Regions from separate parts of the Lentzea sp. CA-135723 genome, predicted to be linked through region 1. Evidence: riboswitches for the same ligand, from Rfam matches in the RefSeq annotation. Region 1 holds a riboswitch; each other region holds the start of a gene.
The links. Region 1 has a riboswitch for glycine ahead of gcvT (glycine cleavage system aminomethyltransferase GcvT). Riboswitches for the same ligand answer to the same signal wherever they lie in the genome.
Positions count from the first base shown of each region.

Region 2: linked by a shared signal. The riboswitch ahead of gcvH (glycine cleavage system protein GcvH) and the one ahead of gcvT (glycine cleavage system aminomethyltransferase GcvT) in region 1 are both predicted to bind glycine.
Region 3: linked by a shared signal. The riboswitch ahead of gcvP (aminomethyl-transferring glycine dehydrogenase) and the one ahead of gcvT (glycine cleavage system aminomethyltransferase GcvT) in region 1 are both predicted to bind glycine.

Region 1 covers NZ_JBNJMK010000002.1:74,548-84,650, forward strand. The annotation lists gene ACQEU1_RS36235 (GNAT family N-acetyltransferase) at 1-67, opposite strand, end outside; gene ACQEU1_RS36240 (acyl-CoA dehydrogenase family protein) at 174-1,310, shown strand; gene ACQEU1_RS36245 (CaiB/BaiF CoA transferase family protein) at 1,307-2,431, shown strand; gene ACQEU1_RS36250 (hypothetical protein) at 2,769-2,948, shown strand; gene ACQEU1_RS36255 (transcriptional regulator) at 3,113-3,604, shown strand; gene ACQEU1_RS36260 (hypothetical protein) at 3,877-4,257, shown strand; gene ACQEU1_RS36265 (DUF3817 domain-containing protein) at 4,272-4,574, shown strand; glycine riboswitch at 4,620-4,710, shown strand; glycine riboswitch at 4,712-4,799, shown strand; gene gcvT (glycine cleavage system aminomethyltransferase GcvT) at 4,899-5,993, shown strand; gene glyA (serine hydroxymethyltransferase) at 6,007-7,272, shown strand; gene ACQEU1_RS36280 (COG4315 family predicted lipoprotein) at 7,440-8,108, opposite strand; gene ACQEU1_RS36285 (class I SAM-dependent methyltransferase) at 8,269-9,495, shown strand; gene ACQEU1_RS36290 (DUF1295 domain-containing protein) at 9,492-10,103, shown strand, end outside.
Region 2 covers NZ_JBNJMK010000001.1:6,808,729-6,818,831, reverse strand. The annotation lists gene ACQEU1_RS31990 (ABC1 kinase family protein) at 1-428, shown strand, start outside; gene ACQEU1_RS31985 (hypothetical protein) at 425-829, opposite strand; gene ACQEU1_RS31980 (TVP38/TMEM64 family protein) at 900-1,550, shown strand; gene ACQEU1_RS31975 (TROVE domain-containing protein) at 2,053-3,642, shown strand; gene ACQEU1_RS31970 (winged helix-turn-helix transcriptional regulator) at 3,724-4,077, shown strand; gene ACQEU1_RS31965 (L-serine ammonia-lyase) at 4,079-5,443, opposite strand; gene gcvH (glycine cleavage system protein GcvH) at 5,475-5,858, opposite strand; glycine riboswitch at 5,921-6,015, opposite strand; gene ald (alanine dehydrogenase) at 6,240-7,352, shown strand; gene ACQEU1_RS31950 (TetR/AcrR family transcriptional regulator) at 7,408-8,088, opposite strand; gene ACQEU1_RS31945 (MFS transporter) at 8,098-9,546, opposite strand; gene ACQEU1_RS31940 (hypothetical protein) at 9,912-10,094, shown strand; gene ACQEU1_RS31935 (hypothetical protein) at 10,094-10,103, shown strand, end outside.
Region 3 covers NZ_JBNJMK010000002.1:434,683-444,785, reverse strand. The annotation lists gene ACQEU1_RS38085 (aldo/keto reductase) at 1-146, opposite strand, end outside; gene ACQEU1_RS38080 (helix-turn-helix transcriptional regulator) at 134-1,105, opposite strand; gene ACQEU1_RS38075 (DUF3224 domain-containing protein) at 1,155-1,532, shown strand; gene ACQEU1_RS38070 (maleylpyruvate isomerase family mycothiol-dependent enzyme) at 1,535-2,194, shown strand; gene ACQEU1_RS38065 (class I SAM-dependent methyltransferase) at 2,206-2,808, shown strand; gene ACQEU1_RS38060 (hypothetical protein) at 2,822-3,007, shown strand; gene ACQEU1_RS38055 (hypothetical protein) at 3,004-3,243, opposite strand; gene gcvP (aminomethyl-transferring glycine dehydrogenase) at 3,329-6,220, opposite strand; glycine riboswitch at 6,371-6,466, opposite strand; gene ACQEU1_RS38045 (Clp protease N-terminal domain-containing protein) at 6,523-7,491, opposite strand; gene ACQEU1_RS38040 (MerR family transcriptional regulator) at 7,579-8,145, opposite strand; gene ACQEU1_RS38035 (bifunctional nuclease family protein) at 8,524-8,997, opposite strand; gene ftsR (transcriptional regulator FtsR) at 9,122-9,664, opposite strand; gene garA (glycogen accumulation regulator GarA) at 9,713-10,103, opposite strand, start outside.

The sequences.
Region 1 (10,103 bases):
CCAGCGCGTCGAGGCGGATGTCACGCCAGAGCGCCCACTCGTCCGGCTCGACCTGGTGGATGTGCATACCGGTCAGTCTGGACGACCGGGGTGGGAATTTCGCTCAGTTTTCGGCGGCCGCACTGGCGCGGCGGTCATGGCGTGGACCACCGCCCGGTGGTTTCGTGGACCGCATGGCAGAGCGTCGATCGCGGTGGATGGACAGCGACCTGGACCAGTTGCGCCAGCTCGCGCGCACGTTCTTCGAGAAGGAGGTCACGCCGAACCTCGAACGCTTCGCCGAGCAGAAGCAGGTCGACCGCGACCTGTGGCGCAAGGCCGGCGACCTCGGGCTGCTGTGCCTGAGCATCCCCGAGGAGTACGGCGGTGGCGGCGGCACGTTCGCACACGAGGCCGTGTTGTTGGAGGAGCAGGCACGGGCGGGCGACAGCGCGTGGGGCAACAGCGTCCACAGCGGCATCGTCGCGCACTACCTCAACTCCTACGGCACCGAAGAGCAGAAGCTGCGCTGGTTGCCGAAGCTCGCCTCCGGCGAGTACGTCGGGGCGATCGCGATGACCGAACCCGGCGCGGGGTCGGACCTCCAGGGCATCCGGACGAAGGCGATCCGCGAGGGCGACGAGTACGTCATCAACGGCTCGAAGACTTTCATCACCAACGGCGTGCACGCGGACCTCGTCATCGTCGTCGCCAAGACCGACCCGGCGCAGGGCGCCACGGGCATCTCGCTGCTCGTCGTCGAGAACGACATCCGGCGCGGCCGCGTGCTCGACAAGGTCGGCATGAAGGGCCAGGACACCGCCGAGCTGTTCTTCGACGACGTGCGCGTGCCCGCTTCGAACCTCCTCGGCGGGCAGGAGGGCCTCGGGTTCGTCCAGCTCATGCAGCAGCTGCCGCAGGAACGGCTGATCATCGGCGTCTGCTGCATCGCGGGCATCGAGGCGGCCACCGAGCTGACGCTCAAGTACGTGAAGGAGCGCCAGGCGTTCGGCAAGGAGCTGATCAAGTTCCAGAACACCAGGTTCAAGCTCGCCGAGTGCGCCACCGAGGCGGCCGTGACCAGGGCGTTCATCGACGAGTGCATCGAGAAGCACCTGCGCGGCGAGCTCGACGTGCCGACCGCGGCGATGGCGAAGTGGTGGGCGAGCGACCGGCTGAGCAAGGTCGTCGACGAGTGCGTGCAGCTCTTCGGCGGCTACGGCTACATGAACGAATACCCGATCGCACGGGCGTGGTCCGACGCACGGGTGCAGCGCATCTACGGCGGGACGAACGAGATCATGAAGGAAATCATCGCGAGGTCCCTGTGAGCGGGCCTTTGGCAGGACTGCGGGTCGTCGAGCTGGCCGGGCTCGCGCCCGCGCCGTTCGGTGCCATGGTGCTCGCCGACCTGGGCGCGGACGTGGTCCAGGTGCACAAGCCGGGGAGCGTGCCGACGATCCCCGGCGACTTCCTCACCCGCTCGCGGCGTTCGATCGCCGTGGACACCCGCAAGCCCGAAGGGGCCGAGCTGGTGTTGCAGCTGGTCGAGCGCTCGGACGTGCTGATCGAGGGCTTCCGGCCGGGTGTGACCGAACGGCTGGGCATCGGGCCCGCGCAGGCCCTGGCCCGCAACCCGCGCCTTATATATGGACGCATGACCGGCTGGGGGCAGGACGGGCCCCTGGCCGACCGCGCCGGCCACGACATCAACTACATCGCCGTGGCGGGCGCGCTGGAGCCGCTGGGACGGGCAGGCGGGCCGCCGTCGTTCCCCGTCAACCTCCTCGGCGACTTCGGCGGGGGAGGGCTGCTGCTCGCGCTCGGCGTGCTGGCGGCGCTGTACGAGAGGGAACGCTCCGGGCGCGGCCAGGTCGTCGACGCGGCGATGGTCGACGGGGCCGCGCTGCTGACGACGTTCCTGCACGGCATGCGGGCAGCGGGCATGTGGAGCGGTGGCCGCGGCGAGAACATGCTCGACGGTGGAGTGCCGTTCTACGACGTCTACGAGGCCGCGGACGGGCGGTACGTGGCCATCGGCGCGCTGGAGGAGAAGTTCTACGCCGACCTGGTGCGCGTGCTGGGCCTGGAGGACGCTCCGTCGCGCAACGACCCGGCCAACTGGCCTGAGCTGCGGGAACGCATCGCGGCGGCGGTGAAGACCCGGCCGCGGGACGAGTGGGCGGACCTCGCGCGGCACACGGACGCGTGCCTGGCGCCGGTGCTCACCCCGGCCGAGGCGGTGCATCACCCGTACAACGCAGCCCGCGACACTTTCGTGGACGTGTCCGGTTCGTCGCATCCGGCGCCCGCGCCCCGGTTCGACCGCACTCCGGCGTCGGTTCCGACGGCACCTGTTTCTACCGGAACGAACACCGATGAAGTGCTTGCCGACATGGGTGTGGCGGCCGACCGAATTATGGAACTGCGGCGGTCTGGAGTAATTGGATGAATACTCGGGTGCGCATTAAAGACGCCACGAAGGCGTGACGGTGCGTGATGGGTCGTGTTCGGCATCCGGGTGAGGCCCGGTGCAACAGTCTCGCTTCCAAGCTGTGGGATCCGAGGGAGTCCGTGTTCACCTCGTGCCCAGGACATCGGCGCAGCTGAAGCCTGTCTTTAGCCGCCATTCGGGTGACGTTGGCCGCCGTGCAGGCGTGTGCCGCTGGCAGAACCAGGGGAGAGTTTGGCGTGGTCGTTGTTCATCGGCCGGGTGAATGAGGGACCATGACGGGTGACACGGGCGGTCCGCCGCCTGACCGGTGAACCACACGGACGGAGAGGTACCTGTGAACCTCAAGAAGGTGCTAGTGCTGGCGGGCGTCGCGCTGGTGCTGTTCCTCCTGATCACCCAGCCCGAGCAGTCCGCTTCTGCGGTCCAGCAGGTTCTCGGCTGGCTGCGTCAGGGCGCGGAGTCGATCATCACCTTCGTCAGGAGCCTCTTCGGGACGGCCACCCCGCTCAGCTAGTGACGGTCGGTGATCCTCGACCGTCAGCGTTGAGCCGGACGGGTGGAATGCGGCCAATCACGCACTGGTAACGGGTGTTCTGGGGATTCAGGGTCTGGCGATTGTCAGACCTACCGAATACCTTCCGCTGCAATGGCCGATCCCCGACCGACGAGGAGGCATTGATGGTCGAGGACTCCGGGGTCCACGAGCTGTTGCAGCAGTGGGCGGCTGAACGGTCTGATGACGCAGAGATGCAGGAGGTGAACCGGATCAAGAACGCGTGGCTCGCGGAGGCTCCCCCCTCGGCGCCCGGCATCCCCGTCCAGCGGGGCGGCAGGAGTGGGTCGCGTGGCTTGGTCAAGGTCGACTCGGCGGATCCGGCCTACGTGGCCGCGATGCGCAAGCGGGCGCCGGAGGCACCCGAGGCACTGCTCGCCGCCGCGGCGAGCTACTGGCAGCTCGTGGGCGACGTCGCCGAGGCCGAGCAGTGGTGGGACGCGGGCATCAGCCCGTTGGACCAGCGCGCGCTCGACTACCGCGCCGCCGGCCTCACGCCTGCCGACCTCGGAAGGCGCCTGGGACCGATGACGGTTCTCCAGCACCTCCGTCGTGGCTCCGCCGCGGCCTGGTGCGTTGCTCGTCTGCAGAGGCAGCGCCGGGACGGCGTGGCGTAAGTAGGAACGGGCTGTCGGAGGCGGCAGCCCTGTATCCACTTCGTCGAACTGGCACGCGGCTCGTGCGGGGCGCGCTCGCCGAACGTTCGTTCGCCATGTTTCTCAGCTGAGGGCCGAGGTCCTCACACCCCACGGGGTGGCCTCCTCTTCGCGGAGGCCTCGTCAGCGGTGTCGCGCGCTCGCGGAGCGCGCTCGCCGGAGCTGACATCGGAGTGTTTTCGCAGGGGGCGGCCCCCTGACCCCCGGAAGTGCTCCCAAGTAGTGTGGAGGTCGTGCGCGGCCTCCTTACTCCCCAGCGTGTGCTGATCGCGTTCGCCTGTCTGGCGGCGCTGATCGTCTGTTGCGGGCTCGCGTACTGGCAGTGGCAGCGCTTCGAGTCCGCCAGCGGCACGTTCCAGAACCTCGGGTACGTGCTCCAGTGGCCGCTGTTCGGCCTCTTCCCCCTCTTCATGGTCTGGCGGTTCCGCAAGCTCGCCCGCGAACGCCGTGACGAGGCTCTCTCACCCGAGCCGGTTGCACCCGCTCCGCGGCCGGAAAGTACGGTTGTCGCCGTCAAACCCGCGCCTGTCGAGCACTTCGACGATGACGAAGACGCGGAGCTCGCGGCCTACAACCGCATGCTCGCGGACCTCAACGCGCGGGACGGTCGTTGAGCGAAGGCGGGCAGATGAAGGGTGCGTTGACCCGGTTCAGGGTCATGGCTTACGTGGTCGGAGTCTTCCTGCTGCTCCTGGTCGTGGCGATGGTGCTCAAGTACGCCGCGGACATGGGTGGCGCGATGAAGGTCGTCGGCCCCGTGCACGGTTTCCTCTACGCCATCTACCTGGTGATTTCCGTCGACCTGGCGCTGAAGCTGCGCTGGTCCATCAAGGGCACGGCGCTGGTGCTGCTCGCCGGCACGATCCCGTTCCTGTCGTTCTGGGCGGAGCGCAAGGTGGTCGAGAAGACGGCGCAGGGCGTGCCGCTGTGACGTTTGGCCTGCTAGCGTCTGGGGCTACCAACTGAACACGGCCGTCGATGTCGCGCGGGAGAGCTCCCTTCGGTGGGAGCACCGTAGGAGCAACTCCTCCCCGGAATCTCTCAGGTACAGGTACCGCGCGACGCAGGCAACTCTGGAAAGCAGGCTCCCCGGGAGCCTCGCCCACGGTGCAAGCCACTCCGGTGGTGAAGCTCTCAGGCTCATGACAGAGGGGGAGGCTCGCTCAAGTGAGGAGTCTCCGATGGACCGTGTCATTCTTCTGATGCCTCAGCCGGCCGCGTCCGGCTCTTCGGCGCACCCTGGAGGAGCGTTCTGATGTCCCGCCTCACGCCTCTGAACGCCGAGCACGAGCAGCTCGGCGCGATGTTCACCGACTTCGCGGGCTGGCGGATGCCGCTGCGCTACTCGTCCGAGCTCGCGGAGCACCACGCCGTGCGCCAGACCGCCGGACTGTTCGACCTCACGCACATGGGTGAGATCGTGCTGACCGGACCGCAGGCCGGCGAGGCCCTCGACCACGCGCTGGTCGGGCACATCTCGGCGCTGGCCGTCGGCAAGGCCCGCTACACGATGATCACCCAGGCCGACGGCGGCGTGATCGACGACCTAATCGTCTACCGCCTCGGCGACGAGGAGTTCATGGTCGTCGCGAACGCCTCCAACGCTTCAGTGGTGGCTGAAGCACTGGTCGAGCGCGCGTCCGGGTTCGACACGGTCGTGACCGACAAGTCGACGGACTACGCGTTGATCGCGATCCAGGGCCCGAAGTCGGTCGAGATCCTGTCGGGCCTGACCGAGACGGACCTGTCGACCGTCAAGTACTACGCCTCCTACCCGTCGCAGGTCGCCGGCGTCGACGCGCTGCTCGCCCGCACCGGCTACACCGGCGAGGAGGGCTTCGAGCTGTTCGTCGCCCCCGCCGACGCTGGCGCCGTCTGGGCGGCGTTGCTGGAGGCCGGCGAGGCGCACGAGCTCAAGCCGTGCGGTCTCGGCTGCCGCGACACGCTGCGCCTCGAAGCCGGGATGCCGTTGTACGGCAACGAGCTCACCACGTCGCTGACGCCGTACCACGCCGGTCTCGGCCGCGTCGTGAAGCTCGACAAGCCCGGCGACTTCGTGGGCCGCGACGCGCTGACGAAGGTGTCGGAGTCCGATGTGGACTCGGTCCTGGTCGGGCTGAAGACCCCCGAGCGCCGGGCGCCTCGGCACGGCTACGCGGTCCTGAACGGCGACGACGTCGTGGGCGAAGTGACGTCGGGCGCGCTGTCCCCGACCCTCGGCTACTCCGTCGCCATGGCCTACGTGAACAAGGCCAGTGCCGAGCCCGGCACCCCACTGCTGGTCGACGTCCGCGGCAAGAAGCAGCCGGTCGAGGTCGTCGCACTTCCGTTCTACAAGCGCGCCAAGTAGGGAGATCTGCCAGATGTCCGACCAGTTCAACGCTTCCCTCGCGGAGTACGACCCCGAGGTGGCGCAGGCCGTGGCGGCCGAGCTGGCGCGCCAGCAGGGCACGCTCGAGATGATCGCCTCGGAGAACTTCACGCCCGTGTCGGTCCTGCAGGCCCAGGGCTCGGTGCTCACCAACAAGTACGCCGAGGGCTACCCCGGCCGTCGCTACTACGGCGGCTGCGAGCACGTGGACGTCGTCGAGCGCCTCGCCATCGAGCGGATCAAGTCGCTCTTCGGCGCGGGCTTCGCGAACGTCCAGCCGCACTCCGGCGCGCAGGCCAACGCGGCCGCCATGTTCGCGCTGCTCCAGCCCGGCGACACGATCCTGGGCCTCGACCTCGCGCACGGCGGCCACCTGACGCACGGCATGCGCATCAACTTCTCCGGCAAGCTCTACAACGTCGTGCCGTACCACGTCTCCGACGGTGACGGCCGCGTCGACATGGCCGAGGTCGAGCGCCTCGCCACCGAGCACCGCCCGAAGCTGATCGTCGCCGGCTGGTCCGCCTACCCGCGGCAGCTGGACTTCGCCGAGTTCCGCCGCATCGCGGACTCGGTCGAGGCCTACCTGATGGTCGACATGGCGCACTTCGCGGGCCTCGTCGCCGCTGGCCTGCACCCGTCGCCCGTGCCGCACGCGCACGTCACGACGACCACGACCCACAAGACCCTCGGCGGCCCGCGCGGTGGCGTGATCCTCTCCAACGAGGCCGACATCGCCAAGAAGATCAACTCGGCGGTGTTCCCCGGCCAGCAGGGCGGTCCGCTGGAGCACGTGATCGCGGCCAAGGCCGTGGCGTTCAAGCACGCCGCCTCGCCCGAGTTCGCCGACCGCCAGCGCCGCACGCTGGAGGGCGCGCGCATCCTGGCCGACCGCCTGTCCCAGGCCGACGTGGCCGCGGCGGGCGTGAAGGTCCTCACCGGCGGCACGGACGTCCACCTGGTCCTGGTCGACCTGGTGAACTCCGAGCTCGACGGCAAGCAGGCAGAGGACGTGCTGCACCAGATCGGCATCACGGTCAACCGCAACGCCGTGCCGAACGACCCGCGTCCGCCGATGGTGACGTCCGGTCTGCGGATCGGCACGCCGGCGCTCGCGACCCGCGGGTTCGGCGAGGTGGACTTCACCGAGGTCGCCGACGTGATCGCGGAGGCCCTCAAGCCGGGCGCCGCTATCGACGAGCTGCGTGCGCGCGTCGAGGTGCTGGCGGCGAAGCACCCGCTGTACTCCACGCTCTGATCTCGTCCACGAAGAAGGGGCGCCACCCGCGGTTCGGGTGGCGCCCCTTCTTCTTTTACCCCGGAGCGAAAACGACGGGAACCCCGGCCCCTTCCCCAGGGCCGGGGTATCACCGTGTCAGGGTGTGTGGTGTCTCAGATGGACCGTCCTAACGGGATGCTGTGGGGTTACGCCGCAGGTGCCGTCACGCCGGGCGGGAGGCACTCGACGTTGCGCTTGCCGTCGGGCTGGATCACGAACCACGTACCGCCGATGCCCTGGCCGGCCCACTTACCGGGAGCCGGGTCCTTCGAGTAGGTGTAGAGGGCCCAGCCGTCGATCGCGACCTGCTTCTTGCCGTCAGCGCGGGTGATCAGCGACACCAGCTTCGAGTCGACGCCTTCGAGCTGCGGAACGGTGTCCGACAGCACCGGCGGCCACGTCACGGCGCACTGGTCGTTGCAGTTGGACTTGCCTTCGGGCTTCGGGACGTCCTTGTCGAAGCGGTAGAGGGTCCGGCCGTCGCCGTCCTGGACCACGTTGCCCATCTTCTCGACGGCCTTGCCGACCAGCTTGATCGAGCTCACCGGCGGCGCTGCCGGGGGCTGCGCCTGTTGCTGCGCGGGAGCTTCCGGGGCCTGCTGCTGCACCTGAGTCTCGGGGGCCTGCGCGGGCTCCTGGAGTACCGGGGGCTGACCCACGTCGCCGTAGTCACCGAGGACGCCCAGGTCGGTTTCGGTCTGTGCCACCGGCTTGGAGTTGCTCGAGCCACTGCCCGTGGCGCTCCAGACACCCAGACCCAGCACAACTGCCAGTCCCGCGGCGAGCCCGATGGCGATGCGGTTACGTCGGATCACACTCATGTCCTCCTTGTCCATCTGTTCGCTCTATCGAGGCCATACGGCCGGGGTTGCGTCTCGGTTCAGAAACGAACCGAACCTCTTGCTGTCTCGAACGTCTGGCGGAGCCGGGTCACGCAGGAGGTGCAAGGTGGTCGTCGCTGGTCAGCTGGCGGGAATGGCCGAAAAGGTGCTGGGCGCGCCGTTGCCGATCGGAATTCGGGCGTGGGACGGGAGCGTGGCGGGCCCGCAGGACGGGACGGTCCTCGTGATCCGCTCCCGCGACGCGCTGCGGCGGCTCGTGTGGAGTCCGAACGAGCTGGGCCTCGCGCGCGCGTACGTGAGCGGGGAGCTCGACGTGGAGGGCGACCTCGCGGTCGGCCTCTCGCAGATCTGGGGTCTCGTGCGCCGGGGCGTGACGCGCCGTCCTCGGCTGTCGGAGGTCGCGAAGCTCGCGCTGCGGCTGAAGGTGCTCGGGCCCAACCCGGACGCGCCCCGCGAGGAGGCACGGCTGCGCGGCGCGTTGCACTCGAAGGGTCGTGACCGTGATGCCATTTCGCATCACTACGACCTGAGCAACGACTTCTACCAACTCGTGCTCGACCCGAGCATGGCGTACTCGTGCGCGTACTTCACGTCCGAGGACGAGTCGGTCGCCGACGCGCAGCACAACAAGCTCGACCTCGTCTGCCGCAAGCTCGGCCTGGAGCCGGGCATGCGCCTGCTCGACGTCGGCTGCGGCTGGGGTTCGATGATCATCCACGCGGCGAAGCACTACGGCGTGCACGCGACCGGCGTGACGATCTCCGCGCAGCAGCGCGCGCACATCCTGAAGCGCATCGAGGCCGAGGGCCTGACCGGCCGGGTCGAGGTGCGCCTGCAGGACTACCGCGAGGTGAGCGACGAGCCGTTCGACGCGATCTCCACCATCGAGATGGGCGAGCACGTCGGCGAGAGCAACTACCCGACGTACGCCGCGACCCTCTTCCGCTTGCTGAAGCCAGAGGGACGCCTGCTGCTGCAACAGATGTCGCGCGGCCACAACGCACCCGGCGGCGGCGCGTTCATCGAGTCGTACGTCGCCCCGGACATGCACATGCGCCCGGTGAGTGCCACGACGGGCTTCCTGGAGGCCGCCGGGCTGGAGATCCGTGATGTGCACGCACTGCGCGAGCACTACGTTTGGACCGTGCGCGCATGGGCTCAGACCTTGGAAGACCGCTGGGACGACGTCGTCGCGCTCGTGGGCGAGGGCCAGGCACGGGTCTGGCGCCTGTACCTCGCGGGCGGCGCGCTGACGTTCGAGGAGGGACGGATGGGCGTGGACCAGATCCTCGCGGTGCGGCGCAGCGAGAACGGCCGCAGCGGCATGCCGCGCGTCCGCCGTGAGCTGGTGGCCCGATGACCTACCTGATCACGCTGCTCGTCGTTCTCGTCCTGCTGAGCGGCCTGTTCCTCTACGCCGACGCCCGCAAGCGCTACGACCTCATCGACTCGGTGTGGGGCCCGGGCTTCGCCGTGATCGCCGTCGTGACGCTGCTGCTCGCGGACGGCGACCTGACCCGGCAGCTCGTCGTCACCGCGCTCACCGTCGTGTGGGGCGTGCGCCTGGGCGTGCACATCCACTCCCGCAACCGCGGCAAGGACGAGGACCCGCGCTACCAGGACATCCTGAGGCGTGCCAAGGGAAACCCGCGCCTGCGGATGTACCGGGTCTACCTGTTGCAGGCCGTTCTGATGTGGATCGTGTCCCTGCCGGTCCAGGTTGCGCAACAGCTCGACGCACCGTTCGGGGTGCTGGACGTCCTGGGCGTGGTGCTGTGGGTGGTCGGCTTCACGTTCGAGGCCGTGGGTGACTGGCAGCTCGCGCAGTTCCGCGCGGACCCGGCGAACAAGGGTTCCGTGATGGACCGCGGGTTGTGGCGGTACACCAGGCACCCGAACTACTTCGGCGACTCGGTCGTGTGGTGGGGCCTCTACCTGTTCGCGCTGCACTCGTGGCTGGGCGCGGCG
Region 2 (10,103 bases), on a different contig from region 1:
GCTTCAACATCGTCGTGGAGTCGCGGTCGTTCGCCGCCGAGCAGATCTCCGAACGGCTCACGCCGGAGTCGGTGAAGGCGACGATGGCCGAGGAGCTGCAGGCCGTCCTGCCGATGCTGCGCCGGCTGCCGCGGCGGATCGACCGGATCAGCGGCGCACTCGAGCAGGGCAGGCTCGGCCTGTCGATGCGGCTCTTCGCGGACGAGCGCGACAGGTCGTTCATCACCGGCCTGCTGCACCAGGTGATGCTGACCGTGCTGGGCGCGACCGCGGGTGTGATGGCGGTGCTGCTGCTCGGCTCGTCCGGCGGCCCGCAGGTGATCCCGGACATCGGGCTCTACCAGGTGTTCGGCTACAACCTGCTGATCATCAGCGTGCTGCTCGGTTTGCGCGTCGTTGTGACGGTGTTCAGGCCGCGTTCCTCTTAGAACTGCCTGCGGTACACGGAAACGTCGTCGCGCCAGACGCCGAAGTGGTCCGGCGCGGACTGGACGATCGTCATCTCGTTGAGGTGCCCCAGGATGCGCCACGACCGCGCAACCGCTTGCGCGCCCGCGTAGGCGATCGTGCAGAACCGCCGCGGTTCGACGACCGTGCGCACCCGGTCGATCTTGCCGACGCTCATCGGCGTGTCCTGCCAGAGGTCCAATGTGTACCCGGTGCGGATCGGGTCGCCGGACCCCAGCACGCCCTCGATCGAGACCACGAGGCGGTCGCCCTCGAGCCTCAGGTCGTGGTGGCCGCTGCGCGGAGGATCACCGCCGGTGTACGCGGAGCGTGCCGGGTCGAGCACCCAGTGCCCCAGAAAAGGCACGAGATCGTCACTCATGAGTGTCCCTTCGCGGAACCTGCGCCACTGGCGGATTGTCCGGCGGATCTACGTGGGCGACCATCACCCGATGAGTTATGAGACGGGCGTTCGGTGGAAGTGGATACCGGCCGTCGTGCTCGGCTTCGTGCTGCTGAGCTGGATCGTGTTCGAGGCACTGGACCTCATCGACTTCGACGGGGTCGTCGCGTGGGTGCGCGGCATCGACCCGGTGTGGGCGGCGGCGGCGATCTTCGCCCTGCTCGTCGTGGACGTGCTGCTGCCCGTGCCGTCCACTCCGCTCATCGTGCTGGCGGGAACGGCACTCGGCCTGCCCTTCGGGCTGGCACTCGCGATCGTCGGATCCCTGGGTTCCTCTGCCGCAGGGTACGCCCTGGGGCGGTTCGCGGGCCCGTGGCTGGTGCGCCGGGTGGTGACCATCGAGGAGCTGACCGAGATGCGGCGATGGGGCCGTCAGTTCGGGCCGTGGTTCTTCGGCGTGGCGCGCGGAATCCCGATGATGGCGGAGACGGTGTCGGTGTCCGCCGGCGTGTCCCGCGTGTCGTTCCGGACGTTCATGGCGTTCACGCTCGTCGGGACCGTCCCGATCTGCGCCGCCTACGTGTTCGCTGGATCCCAGGCCGACACGGTCGAGCAGATCGTGATGATCAGCGCCGTCGGATTCCTGCTCACCGTCGGCCTCTTCTACCTGCTCCGCCGACTGGTGAAGGCGGCGCCTTAGAAAACCTGTTGCGGGACGTGGTTGTATTGCAATGCGCCCGGTGCGCAGCGGAGGGTTACTTCGGTGATAACTAGGTTCAACTCCTGGAACCGGCTCCGGCCGGTCTTCGACCTGCTTCGGCGGGTCAGTCACCTTCTGCGATTTGATCTCGGGCGTCCACAACTCCACCTCGGCCAGAATTAAATCGCTGGCACGGCGTGGTTGCATAGAAATCGCACCCGGTGCGAAGCAGAGGGATACTTCCCTTCCAAGGAATGACCTTTCGAGGTCACCACTCCTTCTGCTGCCTGATCTCGGGAGCACACAACTTCACACGTGTCCGGTGCGAAGCAGAGGGTTACTTCCACTGGTAATGGGCAGGTTGCGGGTTCGAATCCCGCCAGGCGGGAAACCGGCTGTAGCTCAATCCGGCAGAGCAGCAACGTACCTTCCGCGACTCTGAACTCGGACACGTGTGAAGTCTGTGGGCTCCCCCTTTTTTGTCCCGAGGGGGAATGAGCCGATGGCGAAGTTCAACATCTTCCGCGCACGTCCGGCGGGCACCAGCCCGGTCGCCACGGAACCCGTTCCGGCGGCCGTCACCCACGAGGGCGCCCCCGCCTACGCGCGCGACACGAAGTCCGAGCTGTTCCTGCTCGCCGTGTCGAACATGGGCAGCGAGAACACCTTCTACGAGCCGAGCGGCCGCCGCGACGACCGCTACGCCCTGCTCGTGCGCAAGGCCGCCCTGGAGGACCCGGAGTGGACCGCGCGCCTGCTGCAGTGGCTGCGCACCGAGGCGAACATGCGCACGGCCTCGCTGGTAGGCGCCGCGGAGTTCGTCTCCGCCCGCCTGGCCGCGGAGTCCGACGCCGGCGTCACCAACCGAGCCGTCATCGCCTCCGTCCTGCAGCGCGCCGACGAGCCGGGCGAGCTCCTCGCCTACTGGACCGGCATCCACGGCCGCCGCATCCCCAAGCCCCTCAAGCGAGGCATCTCCGACGCCATCGGCCGCCTGTACAACGAGCGCGCCGTCCTCAAGTGGGACAGCGAGGCCCGCGGCTTCCGCATGCCCGACGTCCTGAACCTCACGCACCCGACCCCGGCCGCACCGTGGCAGGGCGACCTGTTCCAGTACGTCCTGGACCACCGCCGCTCGGCCGACGCTCCGGTCCCCGCCTCGCTGCGGGTGATCGCGGCACGGCGCGAGCTGATGGCGTGGCCGGTGGAGCAGCGCCGGGCGCTCTTCTCGCGCCCGGACGCGGCCGACGTGCTGCGCGGGGCCGGGATGACGTGGGAGGCGGTGGCGGGGTGGCTGCAGGGGCCGCTGACCCGTGAGGTGTGGGAGGCACTCGCACCGTCGATGGGTTACATGTCGCTCATCCGGAACCTCAGGAACTTCGACGAGGCAGGCATGTCCGACGAGGCCGCCGCGGCCGTTGCCGCACGCCTGGCCGACCCCGGCCAGGTCGCGCGCTCGCGGCAGTTCCCGTTCCGCTTCCTGTCCGCCCACCTGGCGGCGCCGAGCCTGCGCTGGGGTCACGCCCTGGACCAGGCGCTCCAGGCGTCGCTGGCGAACCTGCCCGCACTGCCGGGCCGCTCGCTGATCCTGATCGACACCTCGGCGTCGATGACGGGCGGCGCGTTCTCGCAGCGTTCGAAGGTCACGCCGGCCATGGCCGCCGCGGTCTTCGGCGTCGCACTGGGCGCGAAGGGCGAGAAGGTGGACGTGGTCGGGTTCGCGGACGGCACGTTCCGGCACGACATCCCGCGTGGCGCGTCGGTTCTCCGCGAGGTGAACCGGTTCCTCGGGCGGATCGGCGAGGTCGGGCACGGCACCGCGATCGTCGAGTCGCTGAAGAGCACCTACCGCGGGCACGACCGGGTGTTCATCATCTCGGACATGCAGACGATGGACGGCCACTACGGCGCCGGCGTCTCGGACGTCGTGCCGCGGCACGTGCCGGTCTACGGGTTCAACCTGGGCGGGTACGGGAGCGCCGCGTACGCGACCGGCAAGGCGAACCGCCACGAGTTCGGAGGCCTGACGGACGCGACGTTCAGGTCTGTCCCCCTGCTCGAGGCAGGTCAGAACGCCACCTGGCCGTTCTAGCCGGTGTGAGAGCTCTCCCCTGACGCGGAGAGCTCTCACACTTACTATCAGTTAGCGTTCTGACCAGGTACAATTCTGCTCATGGACTACGATGTGTTCGCGAAGGCGTGCCCGTCACGTCCCACGCTGGAGCACGTCACCGGCCGGTGGGGCAGCCTGACGCTGAGCGCGCTCGACGCAGGTCCGCTGCGGTTCAACGAGCTGCGCCGCCGCGTCGACGGGGTCAGCGAGAAGATGCTCTCCCAGACGTTGCAGGCGCTGGAGCGGGACGGGCTCGTGCACCGCGAGGCGCAGCACACGAACCCGCCGCGGGTCGACTACAGCCTGACGCCGCTCGGGCGCGAGACGGCGGACAAGCTGTTGTCGTTGATCCGCCACCTGGAGGCGATGATGCCGCAGGTGCTGGACGCGCAGGCCGCGTACGACGCCCGCTGACTCAGCACTCGATGACGTTCACGGCGAGTCCGCCGCGTGCCGTCTCCTTGTACTTGACCGACATGTCCTTGCCGGTGTCCCGCATGGTCTTGATGACCTTGTCCAGCGACACGAAGTGCGAGCCGTCGCCCCGCAACGCCATCCGCACCGCCGTGATGGCCTTGATGGACGCGACGGCGTTGCGTTCGATGCACGGGATCTGCACCAGGCCGCCGATCGGGTCGCACGTCAGCCCGAGGTTGTGCTCCATGGCGATCTCGGCGGCGTTCTCGACCTGTTCGGGCGTGCCACCGAGAACCTCGGCGAGACCTCCCGCGGCCATCGAGCAGGCCGACCCGACCTCGCCCTGACACCCGACCTCGGCGCCGGAGATCGACGCGTTCTCCTTGAACAGCACGCCGATCGCGCCCGCCGTCAGCAGGAACCTGACCACGCCGTCGTCGGAAGCACCCGGCACGAACTTCGTGTAGTAGTGCAACACCGCCGGAACGATGCCGGCCGCGCCGTTGGTCGGCGCCGTGACGACGCGGCCACCGGCGGCGTTCTCCTCGTTGACCGCCAATGCAAAGAGCGTCACCCAGTCCATGACCCGCAACGGGTCGGTGACGAAGTGCTCGCTCTCCAGGCGCTTGCGCATCTCGGCGGCGCGGCGGCGGACCTTCAGGCCGCCGGGCAGCGTGCCGTGCTCGGTGCAGCCGCGTTCGACGCACTCCTGCATGACGTGCCAGATGTGCAGAAGTCCTTCCCGCACTTCGGTTTCCGTGCGCCACGACAGCTCGTTGGCCATCATGATCTCGCTGATCGACAGGCCGGTCTCGCGGCAGCGCGCGAGGAGCTGGTCGCCGGTCAGGAACGGGTGCGGCAACGGGGTCGTGTCCGGCTTGATGCGGTCGGTGCCCGACGCGTTCTCGTCGACGACGAAGCCGCCGCCGATCGAGTAGTAGACGGCGTGCTCGACCGACTTGCCACCGGAGAACGCCTCGAAGCTCATTCCGTTGGGGTGCAGCGGAAGCGACTTGCGGCGGTGCATGACGAGGTCGCGGTCGTGCGTGAACGCGATCTCGTGCGTGCCGCCGAGCCTCAGCCGGCCGCTGGAGATGATCTCCTCGACGCGTTCGGCGGCGGCGGACGGGTCGACCTCCTCCGGGAGGTTGCCCTCCAGGCCGAGGAACACGGCCTTGGGGCTGCCGTGGCCGTGGCCGGTCGCCCCGAGCGAACCGAACAGCTGGACGTGCACACGGTCCACAGTGGACAGCTGTGGGCCGAGCTTGTCGACGAACATCGCGGCCGCGCGCATCGGGCCGACCGTGTGGGAGCTGGACGGTCCGATGCCGACGGAGAACAGGTCGAAAACGCTGATCGCCACTGATCAGTCCTTCGTGGTGGGCGGAGCGGAGTCAGTCGGTCTTGGTGAGCTCGGCGTACTTGGCCGCCGTGAGCAGGTTCTCCGCCGACTCGACGCGGACCTTGAACAGCCAGCCCTCGCCGTACGGGTCGTTGTTCACGATCGCCGGGTCCTGCACGACGGCGTCGTTGACCTCGATCACCTCACCGGTCACGGGCGAGAAGAGGTCGCTGACGGACTTGGTGGACTCGAGCTCACCGCACACGGCGTTGGTGACGACCTCGGCACCGACCTCTGGCAGCTGCACGTAGACGATGTCGCCGAGCGCGTCGGCGGCGTACGCGGTGATTCCGCAGGTCAGCGGGTCCTGGGTGCCCGGCGTCCAGTCGACCCACTCGTGTTCGACGGTGTAGAGCAGGTTCTCGGGGAACTCCACGGCGACTCCTCTGGCTGTGACGGGTCAGGACAACTAGCGCCCCCTCCGCCGTGCAGAGTTGCCTACCCCGAGTGGTCTTGCTGCCTGAGAGTGTGCGGGAGCTTGCCCCTTCGGCGCCCCGACTCATGACGGTCGAGGTCTCTCCCACTCGGGTTCTGGCGCTCGCGCGCCGCGGCCGGTGTTCAGTTCTCGGCGCGAACGCTATGTGCGGCCCCCGCCGAGTGTCAACGCGGGACGGTCGAGTGGAACGCGAACAACACTCAGGTCGCTCTGTCCTATCCGAACAACCAGAGGGTTACCGGATAGTGCTAGCTGCACAGTGACATGACCTTGCGGCTGGCCCACATTATGAGATGTCGGCCATCGAACGGAGGAGTCATCGTGCGGATCGCAGTTCCCCGCGAGATCAAGAACCACGAGTACCGCGTCGCTCTCACCCCTGCCGGTGCGCACGAGCTGACCAGCCGCGGCCACGACGTCTACGTCGAGCAGGGTGCCGGTCTCGGTTCCGCGATCACGGACGAGGAGTACCTCGCCGCGGGCGCCAAGATCCTCGCGACCGCCGACGACGTGTGGGCCGAGGGCGACCTGGTCCTCAAGGTCAAGGAGCCGATCGCCGAGGAGTACCCGCGTCTCCGCGCCGGCCAGACCCTCTTCACGTACCTGCACCTCGCCGCCGACAAGCCGCTGACCGAGGCGCTGCTCGCGTCCGGCACCACGGCCATCGCCTACGAGACCGTGCAGCTGCCGAACCGCGCGCTGCCGTTGCTCGCCCCGATGTCCGAGGTCGCGGGCCGGCTCGCCCCGCAGGTCGGCGCGTTCAGCCTGATGAAGCCCTCCGGTGGCCGCGGCGTGCTGCCCGGCGGCGTCCCCGGTGTCGCCCCGGCCCGCGTGGTCGTGATCGGCGGGGGCGTGGCGGGCATCAACGCCGCCACCATCGCCGTCGGCATGGGCGCGGACGTGCAGATCCTCGACACCAACGTCGACCGCCTGCGCCAGATCGACGCCCAGTTCCAGGGCCGCCTGCGCACTCTCGCCTCGAACTCGTTCGCGATCGAGCAGGCCGTCCGCGAGGCCGACCTGGTCATCGGCGCCGTGCTCGTCCCCGGTGCCGCCGCGCCGAAGCTCGTGTCGAACGCGCTGGTCGCCGACATGAAGCCGGGTTCCGTGCTCGTCGACATCGCGATCGACCAGGGCGGTTGCTTCGAGGACTCGCGCCCGACCACGCACGCCGAGCCGACCTACGAGGTCCACAACTCGGTCTTCTACTGCGTCGCGAACATGCCGGGCGCCGTCCCGCGCACCTCGACCTACGCGCTGACCAACGTCACGCTGCCGTACGCCGTCGCGCTGGCCGACAAGGGCTGGGAGAAGGCGCTGAAGGACGACCGTTCGCTCGCCCTGGGCCTGAACGTGCACGCCGGCCAGCTCACCAACGGCCCGGTGGCCGAGGCGACCGGCCTCCTGCACACGCCGCTGGAGTCCGTGGTCTGAAAGCCAACTGAATGAATGAGGCCCCCGCACGCGAGCAACGCTGCGGGGGTTTCGCCTATCTGAGGGCGGCCACGCGCGCCTTGATGCCGTCGATCACGCAGTCCAGCCCGAACTCGAACTGGCTCTCCAGCGACCACAGCTCCTGCTCGTCCAGCATCGCGACGTACCGGGGGTGCTTCTCCCGGTAGAGGTCGGCGATCTTGGCCAGGTCCGGCGGCGGCGAGTCCATCCCGCCGCGCCCGACGAAGTTGACCTCCGCGATCGCGTACCCGTTGACGTAGCTGCCCACCGCGGAGATCGACTGGGCGGCGGCCACCGTGCTCAGGCCGGCGCGCAGCATCGGCCCGAACATGGCGTCCGCGTAGGCCACCGCGTTCGGGCCGATGGTGTTGAACTGCCCGATCCCGCGGATCCACCACGGGTGCTTGAGCGCGAGCTGACGCAGTTCGTGCATCATCGCCCGCACCGCGGTCTCCCAGTCGGTCTCGGGATCGGGCAGGGTGAACTCGCCGTAGATCTCGTCGAGGCAGAGCTCGATCAGCGCGTCCTTCGTCGGCACGTGCCAGTACAACGACATCGGTGCCGCGCCGAGCGCCGCCGCGAGCTTGCGCATGGACAGCTTCGGCAGGCCGTCCGCGTCCAGCATCTCCATCGCCTTGCGCACGATGGCCTCCCGGCTCAGGCCGAGGGGCTGGCCGCTGCCGGGCCTGGGCTTGCTGAACCACACGCTCTCCACGGGCCGATCCTAGGCACGTCGCAGCAACACGCTGGCCACAACACCTCCCAGGAACACGGCGACAGCGCCGATCACCAGGCTGACGCTCATGCCGTTGGAGAACGCCTCGCGCACGACCGTGATGTCCGCACCGCTGTGCAACGCCTCCTGCAACGAACGTCCCGGCACTCCGTCCGGCAGTGACGCGACGAACCGCGCCGACAGCAGCGCGCCCAGCACGGCGATGCCGAACGAGGAACCCAGCTCCGTCAACGTGCCGGACAGCCCGGACGCGATGCCGGCGCGTTCCGGCGGGATCGACCCCATCAGCGCGTTGACCGCAACGGGTTGCGACACACCGACTCCGACGCCGATGAGCACCAGCCCGGCGAGCGTGGGCGGGTAGGTGTCGCCGATCGACAGCAGCAGCACGCCGCCCGCGACGATCGTCATGCCCAGCAACATCGCGCGGCCCGCGCCGAGCTTCATCACGAGCTGCCCCAGCGTGTTGCTGGTGACGAGCAACGCGATCGCCATCGGCGCCACCCGCACCCCCGCCTCCAGCGGGCTGTACCCCAGCACGCCCTGGAGGTGTTGCGTCAGCAGGAAGAGCGAGCCCGCCATGCCGAACGCCGCCAGCACACCTGATGCCACCGCGCCGGTGAAGCGGCGGTTCTTGAAGAACCCGAGGTCGAGCATGGGTTCGGCGGTATGCCGTTCCCACCACGCGAACCCGGCCATCGTCACCAGCCCGATCGCCACCGGCACCCCGAACTCGGCAGAGCCGAACCCGTGCTCCGGCACCTCGATCACCGCGTACACGATCGACACCATGCCGACGATCGACAGGATCGAGCCGAGCACGTCGGGCTTGCGCACGGTCGGGTCCTTCGACTCCGGCACCAGGAACGCGACGGCGGCGATCGCGAGCAGCGCCACCGGCACGTTGATCAGGAACACCGAACCCCACCAGAAGTGCTTGATCAGCGCGCCGCCGATCACCGGTCCGGCCGCGAAGCCGAGCGACGTGACGGCGGCCCAGATGCCGATGGCCTTGGGGCGTTCCTTGTCGTCGAACAACTGCATCAGCACGGCCAGCGTGCCCGGCATCAGCACCGCGGCGCCGATCCCCATGAACCCGCGGGCCGCGATCAACGCCTCGGACGACCCTGCGTAGGCCGCCACCGCGCTGCCGGTGCCGAACAGCACCAGGCCGACCAGCAACGCACGCTTGCGGCCGAACCTGTCGCTCAGCGACCCGGTCGTGAGCAGCAGGCCCGCCAGCGCGAGCGAGTAGGCGTTGATCATCCACTGGATGTCGGCGGTGCTCGCGTCCAGGCCGGTGGAGATGGACGGGATCGCCACGTTGAGCACGGTGTTGTCCAGCACCACGACCATCACGGACAGGCACAGCACGCCGAGCACGGCCCAGCGTTGCGGGTGCGGGTGCACCACGGCCTTCTCGGTCGTCGAAGTCATCGTTCCTCCCCCTTACGGTGTACGAGGAACTTACAGCGTACGAGACCGCAGGGCGCAAGCCTTTTTCGCTCAGGACAGAACGGGGAGGTCGCCGGGAAGCGAAGAGATTTCAGGGAAAATAAAGGGCGGCCGCGCTCAACCAGCCTGGGGGTCACTGGGAGCGGGGCCGCCGTCACCAAATATAGCGGGCTTCTCCGCGCCGCGCCCAGCACCCCCGCCGAAACGCGCCCCGAAAGTTTCCCCGAGTGGACCACCGCCCGTGTCCGGCCCGTCCAGCAAACGAGTGAATTCCGTGCCGCGCGGTGCGGCGAGCAGGGGCTTCGGCCGATGAAGACGGAGTCGGGTGTCCCTCGAAGGGAGATTCCATGGCTGAACCACAGGGATGGATCCACTGCCACGACCCGTTCGGTCGAGACAGGTCGATGACCGTGCTGGTGGAGAACGACCGGGTCCTGCTGGTCACGCCTCCTGGCGAGACCGCTGTGATGTCCGCCACTCAGACGCGCCGGCTGGGCTCTTTGCTCGACCAGGCCACGGCGAAGATGTGATGGACGAGA
Region 3 (10,103 bases), 360 kb from region 1:
TACGCCGCCGCGGTGTCGATGCTGCGGTAACCGGCCTCGATCGCCGTCGTGACCGCACCGGCCACCTGGTCCTCCGGCACCTGGTAGACGCCGAAGCCGAGTTGAGGGATCCGTACTCCGTTGTTCAACGAGATCAGCGGAACCATGCGGGTAGCTTCGCACCGTTGTAGACGTCGTGCATCGCCTTGATTGTCGCGACCAGTTCGCGCCGGAGTTCGTCCGGTGCCAGCACTTCCACGTCGGCGCCGAATTTGAGCAGGTCAGCGACGGCGTGCCGGAGCGATTCGGTCGGGAAGCCGAACTCCTCGCCGGGTCGCGGATCGGCGTCTCGAATGACGCGGGCCTGGTACCCGCTCAGCAGGTACTGCGTCTTGTCGAGGCCTGCTCGCGTCATCCGGACGGTGACGCGGTCGCCGTACATGCGGGCCTCGAACTGCTCGGACCACTCCGCCCAGAACCGCGCCAGGTCGAAGTCCTCCGGGCGGTCGAACGTGTCCGCGGTGACCTGCAGGGTGAGCACGCGGGAGACGCGGTAGGTGCGGCCGCTGCCGACGAAGTACCAGGTGCCCGCCTTGAGCACGAGCCCGTACGGGTCGACCTCGCGGTCGACGGCCTGGTTCCCCCACCGCAGGTAGGTCATCCGGACGCGGCGCTGCTCCCACACGGCGTCGGCGATGGTGGCGAGGTGCTCGGTGGGTTCGTCGCCGCGGAACCACGTCGGGGTGTCGAGGTGGAAGCGCCGGCGGATCTGCTCGGCCTTGGACCTCAGCTCGGTGGGCAGCGCGGCGAGGAGCTTGAGCTGGGCCGCGGCCGCGAACTCCTTGAGGCCCAGCGCCTCCGCCGGTCCCGGCAGGCCCGCGAGGAACAACGACTGCGCCTCGTCGGTGGTGAGGCCGGTCAGCCGGGTGCGGTAGCCGTCGACGAGCTGGTAGCCGCCCGCAGGGCCGCGGTCGGAGTAGATCGGGATGCCGGCGGCGTTCAGCGACTCGACGTCGCGGTAGATCGTGCGCGGCGAGACCTCCAGCTCCGCCGCGAGCTCGTCGGCCGTCATGCGGCCCCGCGCCTGCAGGAGCAGCAGCACCTGGATGAGCCTGCCGGATTTCATGGAATGAACCTGACACGATCTGTCAGGAATTACCAGCAGAGTGGTCCGCATGAAGGCAACAGGAACCATCGCGGTGAAGAGCTGGGACGAGAACACCTGGGACGGCCGGTCCTACAAGGACGTCGAGGGGCGCAAGCTCACCGAGGCGCACGTCGAGTTCACCTACGGCGGCGACATCAGCGGCGTCGGCAGCTGCCGCTACCTCATGTACTACGGCGAGGACGTCGCGTGGACGACGGCGCTGGAGGAGATCACGACCGGCGGCGGAACGCTGGTGCTGCGGCACGTCGGCGCCTACCGGTCCGCTGTGGAGGGTGCCACCGAGATCGTCGACGGCACCGGCGAGTTCCTCAACGCGAAAGGTGCGGTGACGGTGGACTGGGCGGAGGATGGCAGCGGCACCTACACCCTGGAGTACGAGGTCTGACCATGACCAACGCCCCCATCTACGACGCGGCCAAGCAGCGGATCACCACGCTGGTCACCGGCGCCGATCCGCAGACACCCGTGGCGGCGACGCCCGGCTGGTCCGTCAAGGACGTGGTGGCGCACCTCGCCGGCGGTCTGCGCGACTTCGCGGACCGCCGGTTCGACGGCGTCGAGTCGGGCGAGTGGGGCGAACGGCAGGTGCGCGACCGCCGCGACAACTCCCTGGACGACGCGTTCGCCGAGTGGGACGTGAACCTGCGGCTGGCCGCGCCCCTGTTCGACACGCCTCTCGGTCCGATCCTGGTGTCCGAGGTGATCGCGCACGAGCACGACCTGCGCGCGGCGCTGGGCGTTCCCGGAGACCGGTCCGGGGTCGAGGTGCGGGCGGCGCTGGTGAAGCCGTTGCAGCAGCTCGACCAGCGGATGCGGGAGAACGGCGTGCCGGCGTTGCGGATCACCCTGGAGCACGGCGACCGGGTGCTCGGCCACGGCGAACCGGCAGGGACGGTGCGGACGACGTCGTTCGAGCTGATGCGGGCGATCGGCGGGCGCCGGTCCGCGGACCAGATCAAGGCACTGGACTGGGACGGCGATCCGGACGTGTGGATCTCGTCGCTGGCCCTGTTCGGACGGCACCGCCCGGAGCCGTTCACCGAGTAGCTTCGGCCGTCGTGAGCGACTGGCTGACGGACACGCGCGACTCCTACGACACGGTGGCGGCGAGCTACGCCGACCAGACCCGCGGGCTGCTCGACGGCCTGCCGCACCTGCGAGCGGCGTTGCGGCTGTTCGCGGAGGAGGTGAGCGGGCCGGTCGCCGACGTCGGCTGCGGCCCCGGCGACATCACGGCACGGTTGGCCGCGCTGGGCGTGGACGCGTCCGGGATCGACCTCTCCCCCGCGATGGTCGAGCTGGCCAGGTCCGCGCATCCGGGGCTGCGGTTCGAGGTGGGCTCGATGACCGACCCGCTGCCCGGCGGGCTCGGCGGCGTCCTCTGCTGGTGGTCGCTGATCCACGTGCCGGACGAGCTGGTGCCGGTGGTGTTCGGGCACTTCCGGGAGGCGGTGGTGCCGGGCGGGCTGGTGCAGGTCGGTTTCCACGTCGGCGACCGCACGAACCTCAAGACGTCGGGCTACGGCGGGCATCCGATGCGGGTGAACGTCCACCTGCGACCGCCGGAGCGGGTCGCGGGGTGGCTGCGGGAGGCGGGGTTCGTGGTCGAGGCCCGGTGGCTGCTGGGCGAGGACGGCGCGGTGCTGTTCGCGCGGGGGTGAGACGATCTGCGGCGTGTCAGAAGAGCAGACGTGCCAGCGTTGCGGTGAGACGGTCGAACTGGACCGCGAGGACTTCGAGCTGTTCGAGCGGATGCACCCCGACTGCTTCCACTTCGCGTTCGAGCACGACCTGGACAAGCCGGGGCTGAGCGTGGACGAGAACTGCGGCGACGAGGCCTGCCCCGTCGGCGTGAGCTAACGCCAGCGGCCGTACCCGACGCCCGCGAACATCAGCAGGAAGCCGAAGACGCTCACCAGCGCGGCCACGAACATCGCCTCGCCGACCCAGCCGGCACCGGTCGCGAACCAGGCGATCCCCCATCCCACGCAGCTGACCCACGCGAGGGCGTTGCCCAGCAGGACCCAGCCGCCCCAGACCGCACCGAACATCAGCACCAGTCCGGCGATCAGCGCGAACACCGCCCAGCCGCTCATCCGCAGCACCACCCCTCACCGGGATCATGCCGTGCGACGACGAAGGGGCGCGCCTTTTCGGGCGCGCCCCCTTTCACCGTTCGGATCAGCTGCTGTACGCGTCGAGCGGCGGGCAGGAGCAGACCAGGTTGCGGTCGCCCTTCGCGCCGTCGATGCGGCGGACCGGCGGCCAGATCTTCGGGGCCGCGGTGCCGGCCGGGTAGACGGCCACCTCACGGCTGTACGGGTGGTTCCACTCGCCGACGGTCACGCACGCGGCGGTGTGCGGGGCGTTGCGCAGCGGGTTGTCCTCGACGGACCACTCGCCCGCGCCGACCTTGTCGATCTCGCCCTTGATGGCGATCATCGCGTCGATGAACCTGTCGATCTCGGCCAGGTCCTCGGACTCGGTGGGCTCGACCATCAGGGTGCCGGCGACCGGGAACGACATGGTCGGGGCGTGCAGGCCGTAGTCGGCGAGGCGCTTGGCCACGTCGTCGACGGTGACGCCGGTGGCCTTGGTGATCGGGCGCAGGTCGAGGATGCACTCGTGGGCCACGAAGCCGCCCTCGCCGGTGTAGAGGACCGGGTAGTGCTCGTCCAGCCTCCGGGCGACGTAGTTCGCGGCGGCCACGGCCGTCAGGGTCGCGCGGCGCAGGCCGTCGCCGCCCATCATGCGCACGTAGGCCCACGAGATCGGCAGGATCGACGCGGAACCCCACGGGGCCGCGGAGATCGGGCCGACGCCGGTGGCCGGGCCCGCGGTGGGCTGCAGCGGGTGGTTCGGCAGGAACGGCGCGAGGTGGGACTTCACACCGATCGGGCCGACGCCGGGGCCGCCGCCGCCGTGCGGGATGCAGAACGTCTTGTGCAGGTTCAGGTGCGAGACGTCCGAGCCGAACTTGCCGTAGCGGGCCAGGCCGATCAGCGCGTTGAGGTTCGCGCCGTCGACGTACACCTGGCCGCCCGCGTCGTGGACCAGGCCGCAGACCTCGCGGACGGTGTCCTCGTACACACCGTGGGTCGACGGGTAGGTGATCATGATCGCGGCGAGGTCGGAAGCGTGCTCCTCGACCGTGGCGCGCAGGTGGCCCATGTCGATGTTGCCCTTGTCGTCGCACTTCACGACGACGACGCGCATGCCGGCCATGACGGCGGACGCGGCGTTGGTGCCGTGCGCGGACGACGGGATCAGGCAGACGTCCCGGTCGGCGTTGCCGTTGGCGCGGTGGTAGGCGCGGATCGCGAGCAGGCCCGCGAACTCGCCCTGCGAGCCGGCGTTGGGCTGCAACGACACCGCGTCGTAGCCGGTGACCTCGGCGAGCCAGGCCTCCAGGTCGGACACGATCTTCAGCATGCCGCGGGCGTCCTCGACGGGCGCGAACGGGTGCAGGCCGGAGAACTCCGGCCAGGTGACCGGCTCCATCTCCGCGGTGGCGTTCAGCTTCATCGTGCAGGAGCCGAGCGGGATCATGCTGCGGTCGAGCGCGACGTCCTTGTCGGACAACGCCCGCAGGTAGCGCAGCAGCGCGGTCTCCGAGCGGTGCGCGTGGAAGACCGGGTGGGTCAGGTAGTCGGACGTGCGGCGCAGGTCGGCCGGGATGCCGTCGGCGGTGTCGGCGTCGATCGCGTCCACATCGGCCTTCGTGACACCGAAGGCGTTCCACACGGCGATGATGTGCGCGCGCGTCGTCTTCTCGTCGCACGCGATGGCGACGACGTCCTCGTCGACCAGACGCAGGTTGATGCCGGCCTCACGGGCCTTCGCGACGACAGCGGCGGCACGGCCTTCGACGCGGACCTCGACGGTGTCGAAGAACTCGCCGTGCACGACGTCCAGACCGGCCTCGCACAGGCCCGTGGCGAGCACGGTGGCCATGCGGTGCACGCGGGTCGCGATGCCGCGCAGGCCCTCGGGACCGTGGTAGACGGCGTACATGGAGGCGATCACGGCCAGCAGCACCTGCGCGGTGCAGATGTTGGACGTGGCCTTCTCGCGGCGGATGTGCTGCTCGCGGGTCTGCAACGCGAGGCGGTAGGCCAGCGAGCCGTCCGAGTCGACGGAGACGCCGACGAGACGGCCGGGCAGCTGACGCTCCAGACCGGACCGGACGGCCATGTAGCCGGCGTGCGGGCCGCCGAAGCCGATCGGCACGCCGAAGCGCTGGGTGGTGCCGACGACGACGTCCGCGCCGATCTCGCCCGGCGCGCGCAGCAGCGTCAGCGCGAGCAGGTCGGCGACGACGACGGCCTGGGCGCCCGCGGCGTGGATCTCCTCGATCAACGCCTTCTGGTCGCGCACCACACCGGACGCGCCGGGGTACGACAGCAGCACGCCGTAGAAGTCACCGCCGAGGCCGAGGCCCTCGATGCCCTGCGACAGGTCGGCGACGACGATCTCGATGCCGAGCGGCTCGGCGCGCGTCTCGATCACGGCGAGCGTCTGCGGCAGCGTGTCGGCGTCGATGACGAACTTGTTCGACTTGGACTTGCCCGCGCGGCGCACCAGCGTCATCGCCTCGGCGGCGGCGGTCGACTCGTCCAGCATGGACGCGTTCGCGACCGGCAGGCCCGTCAGGTCGCCGACCATGGTCTGGAAGTTCAGCAGCGCCTCGAGACGGCCCTGCGAGATCTCCGGCTGGTACGGCGTGTAGGCCGTGTACCAGGCCGGGCTTTCCAGCACGTTGCGCAGGATCACGCCCGGCGTCACGGTGTCGTAGTAGCCGAGGCCGATCATCTGCGTCATCGGCCGGTTCTGCGACGCGAGCTCGCGCAGCTCGGCGAGCGCCTCGGTCTCGGTGGCCGGGACGGGCAGGTCCAGCACGAGGTCGCGTTCGTGGATGGACGACGGAACCGCGTGCTGCGCCAGTTCCTCCAGCGATCCGACGCCGATGACGTCGAGGATGCGCGCGAGCTCGGCGGGCCGGGGACCGACGTGGCGGTCGGCGAACGGGGTGCCGTGCTCGAGAGCGGCGAGCGGAATGCGGTCCTGCGTCATCAAACGCCTCCGGGTGGCTTGAGGGCACACGTGTCCTGTGCCCTCCCCGCTCTGTCCGTACCCCGAGGGGCGCCTGAGAGGTTCACCCATCACTGATGGGCTTTCACCGTCGGCGGGAATCCCTTGCGGGAGTCCACTTTCCAGAGGCGTCTCGCTCTGGCGGTCCTGGATGCCTGAGAGGTTCCCGGGGAGGGACTTGCTCCTTCGGCGCCGGGCTCGGGGCCCGGGCTCTCCCGCCTGAGTTCAGCGACTACCCGAGAAGAATACCCGCAGGCAGCCCGGGTAGTCGCTAGGGACGCGACCTACGTCTCAGCACGAAGACCGGCGAGCACTCCGGCCACCGGGTCGGCGGGGTCGTCGCGCACCGCCACGAGCAGGTGCCGGGTGCCCACGATCTGGTCACCGCTGCGGGCCGCGACGAGCTTCGCGCGTTCCATCGCCCGTTCGACGGCGCCTCCGGCGGGCAGGGACGTGCTGTCCACGCCGGCTGCGCGCAGGGCCGCCGCCCCACCCGACTCGAACTCGGGCTTGAGCCTGCGCCCCGCGACCGTCAACTGGTGGTCGAGCGTGAGCACGGCCTCCACCAGGTCGCGAGACGACACGTCCCGGCGCCCGGCGACGGCGAGGCGGTCGGCCTCGTTGCGCACGGCGGTCAGCACCGGACCACCGAGTCCCTGGCCGCGCGACACGAGCTTGGTCAGCCAGCGCACGTACCCGCCGCCGGACTCCCCCTCCAGCGCTCCGGCCTTGCGCAGCAACCAGACGGCAGGTGCCTCCTCGACCTCGGCGTACTTCCGCGTGGTGTCGGCCCGCACGGCTGCGGCGGTCTCCTCCACGTCCACACCGTGCAGGAACATCAGGTCGGCGACCCTCCCGGAGTCGAGCGACAGCAGCGCCAGCGCGAGGTGTGTCGTCGTCAGCACGCCGTCGCCCGCCTGCGCCACGGCGGCCCGCAGGCAGGTCTCCAGCGCCTGGCTCACGGGCAGGACGGTGTCGACGCGGGCGTGGTGGTGGGCGGCGCTCATCAGCGCCGTGACGTCCGGGTGGGACTCGGCGACGACACCCCCGTCGTCACCGGCCCAGTGGTCGGTGCCCCTGGCCATCGCCTGTGCCGTCAGCGAGGTCGTGCCGAGCTTGCGGCCGGGGCCGATGGTGTCGACCAGGGAGATCAGCAGGTTCTCGGTGCCGACGAAGCCGAACTCCAGCCGGAAGGCGCGCTGCACGGCCGCGGCCAGGACCTTGACCACCTGCGCTGAAGGGGTGTGCGTCATGCCGGAAACGCTAGGGACGAAGGGGGTCGCGGCGCTGCTGCCGACCGGCCACTCGGGACGGCCAGTCGGCCACGTTCACCGGGCCGGTCAGCCGGTGGCGCGCTCGCGACGGCGGCGGGTCAGCTCGTCCTCGGTCATCGGCGCGATCTCGACGCCGTCCGCACGTTCGGCCGGGAACTCGTGGATCGTGCCGGAGATCTCGCGCATCGCACCGCTCACCGCGATGCCGAACACGCCCTGACCGCCCTGCAGCAGATCGACGACCTCCTCCGGCGAGGTGCACTCGTAGACGGTGGTGCCGTCGGAGAAGAGCGTGATCTTCGCCAGGTCCTGCACGCCGCGGCGGCGCAGGTGGTCGACCGCGACCCTGATGTTCTGCAACGAGACCCCGGTGTCCAGCAGCCGCTTCACGACCTTGAGCACCAGGATGTCCTTGAACGAGTACAGCCGCTGGCTGCCCGACCCGTGCGCCATCCGCACCGTCGGCGCGACCAGCCCGGTCCGTGCCCAGTAGTCGAGCTGCCGGTACGTGATGCCCGCGATCTGGCACGCCGCGGGCCCTCGGTAACCGACGAGCTCGTCCGGCAGCGAGGAGTCCGGGAACAGTTCACCCTGCAGCCCGGATTCGGCCCTCAAGGGCGCTTCCTCGACCACGCCTGCCTCCCCTCGGAACGGCCACGAAACTCATGACCGTCAAGCCGCCTCGTCCACTCACGTGAACCGGCGACGTCCACTCGAGTTCGACGGTAAGACCGGTCCGAGGGCAGGTCAACGCGACGCGCGGGGAGTTGCAACCCTCAACCTCAGGTAGAGAGTCACACCGTCACCCGAACTAGGCGTTTCAGGTGACGTTTAGTGATCGTTTAGCGAGAAAAACGACCTAAAGTAGTCCGATCGAGCGACGTCCAAACGAACGTTCGAAAGCCCTAACGAGACAGAGTGCGACGCCCCGAAACTCACTCACAGGCGCCACAGGCGTCGCACGGAACTCTGCCTCGCGACGGCGCCCACGTGTCCGCGCCGCAGCAGTGCCTACGTGTCCGCTCCGCGGAAGTCCTCCGGGGAGACCGAGTCGAGGAACTCGCGGAACTTCTCGACCTCGTCCTCCTGCTCGTCCGGGATGATCAACCCGGCCTCGGCGAGCACGGCCTCGTCGGCGTGGATGGGCACGCCCACCCGCAGCGCCAGCGCCACCGAGTCGGACGGCCGCGCGGACACCCGCACGTCGCCGTCGAACACGAGCTCGGCGAAGAACGTGCCCTCCTGCAGGTCGGTGATCCTGACCTGTTCGAGGTTGCGGCCCAACGCTCCGATGACGTCCTTGAGCAGGTCGTGGGTCAGCGGGCGGGCAGGACGGACGCCCTGCTGCTCGAGCGCGATCGCCGTGGCCTCGACGGACCCGATCCAGATCGGCAGGTACCGCTCGCCCTCGGTTTCCCGCAGCAGGAGGATCGGCTGGTTCTGGGGCAGCTCCACCCGGACGCCCACGACGCGCATCTCACTCATCGGGTCTCGCCTCCCTCTGACTCGTTGGGGAGTACCCGGTTCGTCTCCGAGCATCCCCCGGCGTATGCGTTCGACGCTACCCGCCAAGCGGGCCGTGTGCTCAATCGTTGCGGGCAGAACGTGATCAAGATGATTGCCGCAGACCCGCTCTCACCAACAACGTGTGCAACGAGGTGAAGAGGTCAGCCAATTCCCGAACCGTCTCAGGATCTGAGAAAGAGTTGAGCAGAACCACCTCGTGGTCCGCCGCAGCGCGGACCGCGCGCAGGTGTTCGCGCTCGACGCCGAGCCCGGTCATCGTCCGGATCGTGCGGAGCGCGGTGATGTCGTCGGTGGTGAACCGGCCACCGGGGCCGGGGCGCAGCAGACCGTCGCGTTCCAGCTGGGACAGCTGTTCCGCGGTGAAACCGGTCTGGGCCAGCAGTTCTATCCGCGTCACGGCGGTCGTGCCGTCGGGGACGGCGTCGAGCTGCTCGCGGATCACCTTGAGCGGTAAGTACCTGTCCCGTTGTGCGGACAGCACGAACCGCAACCTCTCGACGTCCGCCACGCTGAACTGGCGGTAGCCGGAGGCGGTGCGTGCCGGGCGGACCAGCCCCTCCGCTTCCAGGAAGCGGATCTTGGAGATGGTGACGTCGGGGAACTCGGGACGGAGCTGCGCGAGCACAGCCCCGATGCTCGAGCCCCCGCGTTGTGGCCGCCCGGCCGTCACGCGTCAGGCTCCCGCGGAGCCGGGACCCGTCAGGAAGACGAGACGGAACTTGCCGATCTGCACCTCGTCACCGTTCGCGAGAACGGCCTGGTCGACCGGCTCCCGGTTGACGTAGGTGCCGTTGAGGCTGCCGACGTCGATGACGACGAACTCGCCGCTCTCCCGGCGGAACTCGGCGTGCCGGCGCGAGACCGTCACGTCGTCCAGGAAGATGTCGCTGTCGGGGTGGCGCCCGGCGCTCGTCGTGTCTCGGTCCAGCAGGAACCGGGATCCGGCGTTCGGACCGCGCTTGACCACGAGCAGCGCGGAACCGGCGGGAAGGGCGTCAACACCGGCAACGGCCGGCTCCTGTGCGGGCGCCTCGGCGCCGCCTTCCATCTCCTGGAGGAAGTCC